Regions from separate parts of the Polaromonas sp. P1_A2 genome, predicted to be linked through region 1. Evidence: riboswitches for the same ligand, from Rfam matches in the RefSeq annotation. Region 1 holds a riboswitch; the other holds the start of a gene.

Region 1 (3,395 bases):
TCGCGTCATCCGGGCCGGTCAGCAGTCGGTAGATGGGAAGGCCGTCGGGCGGCATGTTCGTGGCTGATGTCATGGCGGCATGGGGCTGGTGAACGGAGGGCGATATTACCGTGTTCGCCCCCATGCTGCACAGGCGCCCGCCCTCAGGCTTTCGCCATGCCCGGCAATAGCATGCCGTGCCCCCGCGCCGGCATGCCGGTAAACGCAAAATCCACTTCCGGCACGCGCCCGCTCACGATGTCGGCAATCGCCGCGCCCGAGCCGCAGGCATGCGTCCAGCCCAGCGTGCCGTGGCCCGTGTTGAGGAACAGATTGGACGTTTTGCTTTTGCCGATGTAAGGCACGTTGCTGGGCGTGGCCGGGCGCAGGCCGGTCCAGAACTGCGCACCTTCACCGTCTGTCATCTCCGGGAAGAGCTGCTTCACGCGGCGGACGATGGCCTGGCAGCGCACCAGGTTCAGCTCGGTGTTGTAGCCGTTGAGCTCCGCCGTGCCCGCGATGCGCAGGCGATTGCCCAGGCGCGAGAACACCAGCTTGTACTCGTCGTCGGTCAGGCTCACCTGGTAAGAGGCCGCCTCGTTGATCACCGGCAGCGTCACCGAATAACCCTTGGCCGGGTAGATGCGCAGGCTTTGCCCCAGTTTTTTAGCCCAGGGCGCGCTGAAGGCGCCCAGGCACATCACATAGGCGTCGGCCTTCAGGGTCTCCACACGCCCGCCAGCTTCGCCGCTGCCTCGGGCGACCTGCACGCCGTCCAGTTGCCCGCCGCTGGCCTGCACATCGAGGATGGTGGTGTTGTAGAGAAACTTCACGCCCGCCTGCTCGCAGCGCGCGGCCAGCGCGGTGGTAAAGGCCTGGGCATCGCCCGACTCGTCGCTGGGCGTCATGCTGCCGCCCACGATGCTGGCGCGGCACTGCGCCAGCGCGGGTTCTATGGCCACACACTCTTCGGCGGTTTTCATGTCCAGCTCGCAGCCGTGCTCACGCATGATGCGCGCCGGCTCCTGCGCGGCGTCATATTCGGCCTGGCTGGTGTAGAAATGCAAAATGCCCTGGGTCTTCGCGTCGTACTGCAGGCCCAGTTCGGCCCTCAGTTTTTGCAGCGCGCCGCGGCTGTACATGCCCAGGTTCACGATCTGGCGGATGTTTTGCGCGGTGCGCGCCGGCGTGCAGTTGCGCAGAAACTCCAGGCCCCACAGCCACTGGTTCACATCGGCGCGCAGCCGGAACAACAGCGGCGCGTCCTCGCGCGCCAGCCACTGCAGCACCTTGAGCGGCGCGCCCGGGTTGGCCCAGGGCTCCGCATGGCTGACGGAAATCTGCCCGCCGTTGGCAAAACTGGTTTCCATCGCGGCCGCGCCGCGCCGTTCGATGACCGTGACTTCGTGTCCGCGCTGCGCCAGATACCAGGCCGTCGTGACCCCCGTGACACCCGCACCCAAAACCATGACTTTCATGGTGATTCCTTCTCAAGCAGAAATGGCAGTTGCGCAAGCGCCATGGCCTGGGGGTGCTTGAATCAAAAAAAGAATCATGGCAACCGCCAAGCCATCAGGTGCTTGCGGCCGCTTCCACTGTCCTTGTTACCTGAGAGATTCAGCCGCGGCTTGCGCTTGGGGCTTTGCTCCTTCGGTGCGCCGCACCTTGCATGCGGCGTCTCTCCAGACGGCTGTGTGTTTCCGGGCAGTACGGGACCTGAGCGATTATGGAAGTTTGCGCCTTCGGTGGCTGCCTTGCGGCAGCGCTCTCCTGCTTGAACGGCTTGAATTTACCACCTAAGCCCTGTTCGCCAAGGGCCCAGGGGGCATTAGTACAGGTCCAGCGGGGTGATTTGGCGGCTTAATAGTAGCCAGGGTGCAGACGGGGGCTTCAGCCTTCGCATACCGACCGCACAAAGGCCGCCTTGGCCTCGGTATAGGCCTCGCGGTCGGCCGGGTATTTGGCCGCCAGCTCGGCCTTGAGCGCCGCATAGTGCCAGGCCAGCGCGGCATCGGCGCGCAGCGCATCCCGAAATTGCAGGCGCTGCGCCCACACCGGGCCGCCGTGCACCACCAGGTGCAGGTGGTGGGTGCGGTGGCCGTCGGCCCAGCGCATCAGCCACTGGCGGTCGACCAGCGTCGCGTTGAATTCGGCCGAAGCCGTATAACCCTGCGCGCACAGCGGCGCCACCAGCGCCCTGGCCGCCGCCATGGAGGCCACACCGCCCAGGATGTCTATCACCGGCTTGGCCGCCAGCCCCGGCACCGCCGTGCTGCCCATGTGCTCAATCGCCATGAAGTCGCCGGGAAACAGCGCCAGCAGCCGCGTTCGCTCGTCCTCAAACATCGCGGGCCAGTGCGGGTCGTAGGCCCGCAGCGCCACCTCCTCGTGGATGGCGGCCTGCAGCGACTCGGCGTCCGTCATGGCCTTCACCGCTTTAGCGCCTTCAGCGCAGCGCCACCACGGCCCGGCGCGCCAGCACCAGGCGCTCGTCCAGGTAGGCGCCGTAAAAATCCGGAATCGCCGCGCCCACCAGCGGCTCGGCCAGTGCCTGCCCCTGCGGGCCCAGGAACAGCACCGTGGGCGTGAATGTCGCCTTGGCGGCCTTGGTCCAGGCGGCCGCCGTCGTGGGCTTGCCGTCAAAACCCGCCAGCGGCGTGCGGTTGTCGGTCACATTGAGCTGCCAGGCCTGAAGGCCGTTTTCCTGGCGCGCCGGCAGCAGGTAGTTGCGCCGCACCAGCTCGCAATATGGGCAGCCGGGCAGGGTGACCAGCAGCACCAGCGGCTCGCTGCCCGAGGCGGCCAGCCCGGCCGCCTCGGGCAGCGAAGCCGGCACGGGCAGGGCGCTGTCCTTGGCCTGGGCCTGCAGCGGCCAGGCCAGGCTGCCCGCCAGCGCGGCCGTGAAGCCGCGGCGGCCCACCGTCTTCATTCGGCGCACTCCAGCAGGATGCGCGCCAGCGCCGCGGGCTCGGTGACCATGGGGTCATGGCCGGTGGCCAGGTCCAGCACCCGTGAATTCGGCAGCCAGGCGCCGCCCCAGAATTGCGGGTCGCGCGCACGCAGCCGGCTGGGTGTGATGGTCGCCAGCGCCGGCGCGGTGCAGCTCACAAAAGTGCGCGGCACGGCCGCCACGCGCTGCACATCAAAATCCAGCGGCGCCTGGTAGGTGTTGCCCGGGTGCGGCGTCTGCCGGCGCTGCACCCAGTCGTGGTCGGCGCCCGCCAGGCCGTACACCTCGGGGTCGGGCGGCGGAAAGCTGAAGCAGGGCGAGGCCTGCGCCGCCACCATGCGCTTTTGCTGCGTGGCCGCATCGTGGGTGCTGCTCCAGCTTTCGCCCGGCTGCGGGACCACCGCATCCACATACACCAGGTGCTTGAGCCGTTCGCCCAAGCGATCCGCCACCGCCGTGCCTATCA
Region 2 (3,395 bases), on a different contig from region 1:
GTGGTCTTCGGTGTATTTGACGGTCATGAGAATCTCCGGAGGGTTGAGGGGTGGGGAAAGAAGGTTTTAGCCGCGCTTAACCACGGTAGTAGCGGGTGGGAACAAAAGGCATGGCCGCGACTTCCATGGGCACGGCCTTGCCGCGCACGATGGCGTTCACGCGTGTGCCCAGGGCGGCGAATTCGGGTTTCACATAGCCCATGGCCACCGGCTGGTTGATGGTCGGGCCCAGCAGGCCGCTGGTGACTTCGCCGATGCTTGTGCCGTCGGTGGCTTGCAGCTCTGTATGGTCGCGCACGGGAACGCGCTCCAGCGCCACCAGGCCCACGCGTTTGCGCGCCAGCGTGGCGGGGTCGGCCAGCTGGGCCAGGATTTTGTCCGCGCCGGGGAAACCGCCCGCGCGCGCACCGCCCGTGCGCCGCACTTTTTGCATGGCCCAGTTGAGGCTGGCTTCCACCGGCGTGGTCGTGGTGTCTATGTCGTTGCCGTAGAGGCACAGGCCCGCCTCCAGGCGCAGCGAGTTGCGCGCGCCCAAGCCTATGGGCTTGACCTCGGGCTGGGCGAGCAGCGCGCGCGCCAGCGCCTCGGCCTGCGAGCCATGGACGGAAATTTCAAAGCCGTCTTCACCGGTGTAGCCGCTGCGGGTGAGGAAACAGTCGCAGCCGGCCACCGTGAAGCGCCCGCCGGTCATGAACACCAGCTTTTCGACGCCGGGCGCAAGGCGCTGCAGCGCGGTGACCGCCTGCGGGCCTTGCAGCGCCAGCAGCGCCATCTCGGGCATGGGGATGACTTCGCAGCGAGAACCTATCTTTGCCTGGATGTGCGCGATGTCGCCGACCTTGCAGGCGCCGTTGACGATGACGAACAGGTCGCCGCCATGGGCGTAGTCGCGGTTGAAGAACATCAGGTCGTCGATGATGCCGCCCTCGTCATTGAGCAGCAGGCCGTAGCGCTGCTTGCCGGCGGGCAGGTCGATCACGTCGACCGGGATCAGCGATTCCAGCGCCGCCGCGGCGTCGGCGCCCACCAGGCGCAGCTGGCCCATATGGGACACATCAAAGAGGCCGGCGGCCTGGCGTGTGTGGTGGTGCTCGGCCATCAGGCCCGCGGGGTATTGCACCGGCATGGAGTAGCCCGCGAAAGGCACCATGCGCGCGCCCAGCTCCAGGTGCAGCGCGTGCAGCGGCGTTTTCAGCAGGCTTTCGGGGGCGGCGGAAGAGGTGGACGAATCGGACAAGGCATTCTCCGGGGAGGGGCAAACAGGTTCTGGATCCATGAGTTGCCCCTGCTGTCCACTTTACCTGAGAGATTCGCCCGGCGATGCGGGTTTGCTCCTTCGGTGGGCCGTCCTGGCGACGGCCTCTCTCCAGTAGGGAACGCCTTGCCGCGTGGTGCGCCGCAGGGCGGTTGCCAGTCCTTTTGCCTGAGCGTTCAGTGCACCAAAAGGGGGTGTACGTGCGCCTTCGGCGGTTTTCGCGGGGAAAACTCTCTCCTGACCCGGCAAGTGTAACTTAGGCCGCCTGGTGCTGCGGCAGCAGCATGGCGATGCGCTCGCTGATGGAGTCGGCGCGCTCGTGGCCCGCGATTTTCTCGATTTCCTCGATCATGTCGCGTGAGGCCGTGAGCATGCTTTCGCGGTCCTTGGCATTGCGCAGCGCTTCGCGAAAGCGCTCGGCCATGACCGGATCTCGCCGGGCGAACATGCGTTCGCAGATGTCGAACAGGAACATGCGCGTCGTAGCGAGCGAGCGCTTGCCTTCAAACTGGTCGGCCGACACCTGGATGGCCTGGGTGGTCTCGGGGCTGGGAAAGTTCTGCAACTGCGCGGGTGTGGGTGCCGGCGCGGGTGCGGGCGCTGCGGCCGATGTGGAGGTCTTGCCCGGATGCGCCTCCAGAAAGCCTTCGCGCAGCAGGCGCAGGGCAATGGCTTCGCCGTCACCGTCGAACAGCGGTCGGAAATCCTGGGCGGATTTGCTGCCGTCAGCCATCAGCAGCAGGGTGCGCTCGCGCTGGCCAAGCGTTCTCACGCCGGGCCTGAGCTCGGCGCGGGCGCGGTCGGTTTTGTGGAGCTGCATGGATTTCATCCTCAAATGAAAGCCTGAGCATCGGGCCCCCAGATGACAAGCGCGTGAAACCCCTGCCCGAAAAAGCTATTTGGCGTAGACCAGGTCGCGCAAGCCCAATGACAGCTGCGGTACGTAAGTGATCACCATCAGGCAGGCCAGGATGACCACTACAAAGGGAACCAGGTGGGTGACGATGCGGTCCAGCGATATCCTGGCGACGGTGCAGGCCGCGAACAGGTTCACGCCAAAAGGCGGTGTGATCATGCCCAGCGCGAGGTTGACCACCATCACCAGCCCGAAGTGCACCGGGTCTATGCCGAAATGCACCGCTACCGGGGCCAGGATGGGCGCCAGCACGATGATGGCGGCGCTGGTCTCGATGAACATGCCGATGACGAACAGCGCCGCGTTGACGCCCAGCAGGAAGAGGGCGGGCGACTGCAGCACGGCCTCCAGCCAATGGCCGATGGCATCCGGCACGCCGGCCCGGGTGATCAAAAAGGCGAACAGCCCGGCGTTGGCGATGATGAACATGATCACGGCGCTGGAGAGCACCGACTTGCGCAGGATGGCGTAGAGGTCGGTCAGCTTGATTTCGCGGTAGATCACGACGCCTACGACCAGTGCGTAGAACACCGCCACGGCGGACGCCTCGGTCGGCGTGAAAATCCCGCCGTAAATGCCGCCCAGGATGATCACGGGCATCAGCAGCGCCCAGCCTGCCTGCCAGGCCGCCTTACCGAAGCTCAGCCTGCCGTCGCCATCGTGCTTGCCCCAGCCCTTCCAGCGGCAGTACAGATGCACGAACAGCATGAGCGCGAAGCCGATCAGCAAGCCCGGGCCGAAGCCGGCGATAAAGAGCTCGCCGATGGAGACCTCGGCGCTGACGCCATAAAGAATCATGGGGATGGACGGCGGGATGATCACGCCCAGTTCCGCGCTGGTGGCCTGCAGGGCCGCGGCGTAGGCGGTGGGGTAGCCATGCTTGATGAGCGCCGGTATCAGGATGGCGCCTATGGCAAAGGTCGTGGCGACCGACGAGCCGGACACGGCCGCAAAAATCATGCAGGTCAGCACGCAGGTCATGGGCAGGCCGCCCTGGATGCCGCCCACGATGCTTTTGGCAAATTCGACCAGCCGGCGCGAGATGCCGCCGGTTTCCATCAGGTTGCCGGCCAGGATGAAGAAGGGGATGGCTGCCAGCGGAAACTTGTTGATGGAAGAAAACATCTCCTTGACGGAGATCAGCATGTTGGCGTTGGACGCCTGGATGCCGAAGATCGACGCCAGGCCTATGGACACGGCTACCGAAACGGTGAGCGCAAAGCA

The links. A riboswitch is a leader RNA that binds a small molecule or an ion and turns the genes downstream of it on or off. The one in region 1 is predicted to bind glycine.
Region 2: another riboswitch for glycine. It lies ahead of gcvT (glycine cleavage system aminomethyltransferase GcvT); the one in region 1 lies ahead of AC1D09_RS23085 (D-amino acid dehydrogenase).

What each region holds. Positions count from the first base shown of each region.
Region 1 covers NZ_JBFTZI010000008.1:130,804-134,198, reverse strand. Annotated here, with positions in the region: gene AC1D09_RS23090 (DUF1737 domain-containing protein) at 1-73, opposite strand, end outside; gene AC1D09_RS23085 (D-amino acid dehydrogenase) at 144-1,457, opposite strand; glycine riboswitch at 1,566-1,675, opposite strand; gene AC1D09_RS23080 (GrpB family protein) at 1,870-2,403, opposite strand; gene AC1D09_RS23075 (thioredoxin domain-containing protein) at 2,426-2,908, opposite strand; gene AC1D09_RS23070 (alpha/beta fold hydrolase) at 2,905-3,395, opposite strand, start outside.
Region 2 covers NZ_JBFTZI010000001.1:1,245,264-1,248,658, forward strand. Annotated here, with positions in the region: gene gcvH (glycine cleavage system protein GcvH) at 1-27, opposite strand, end outside; gene gcvT (glycine cleavage system aminomethyltransferase GcvT) at 77-1,237, opposite strand; glycine riboswitch at 1,279-1,380, opposite strand; glycine riboswitch at 1,400-1,505, opposite strand; gene AC1D09_RS05950 (hypothetical protein) at 1,512-2,075, opposite strand; gene AC1D09_RS05955 (TRAP transporter large permease) at 2,151-3,395, opposite strand, start outside.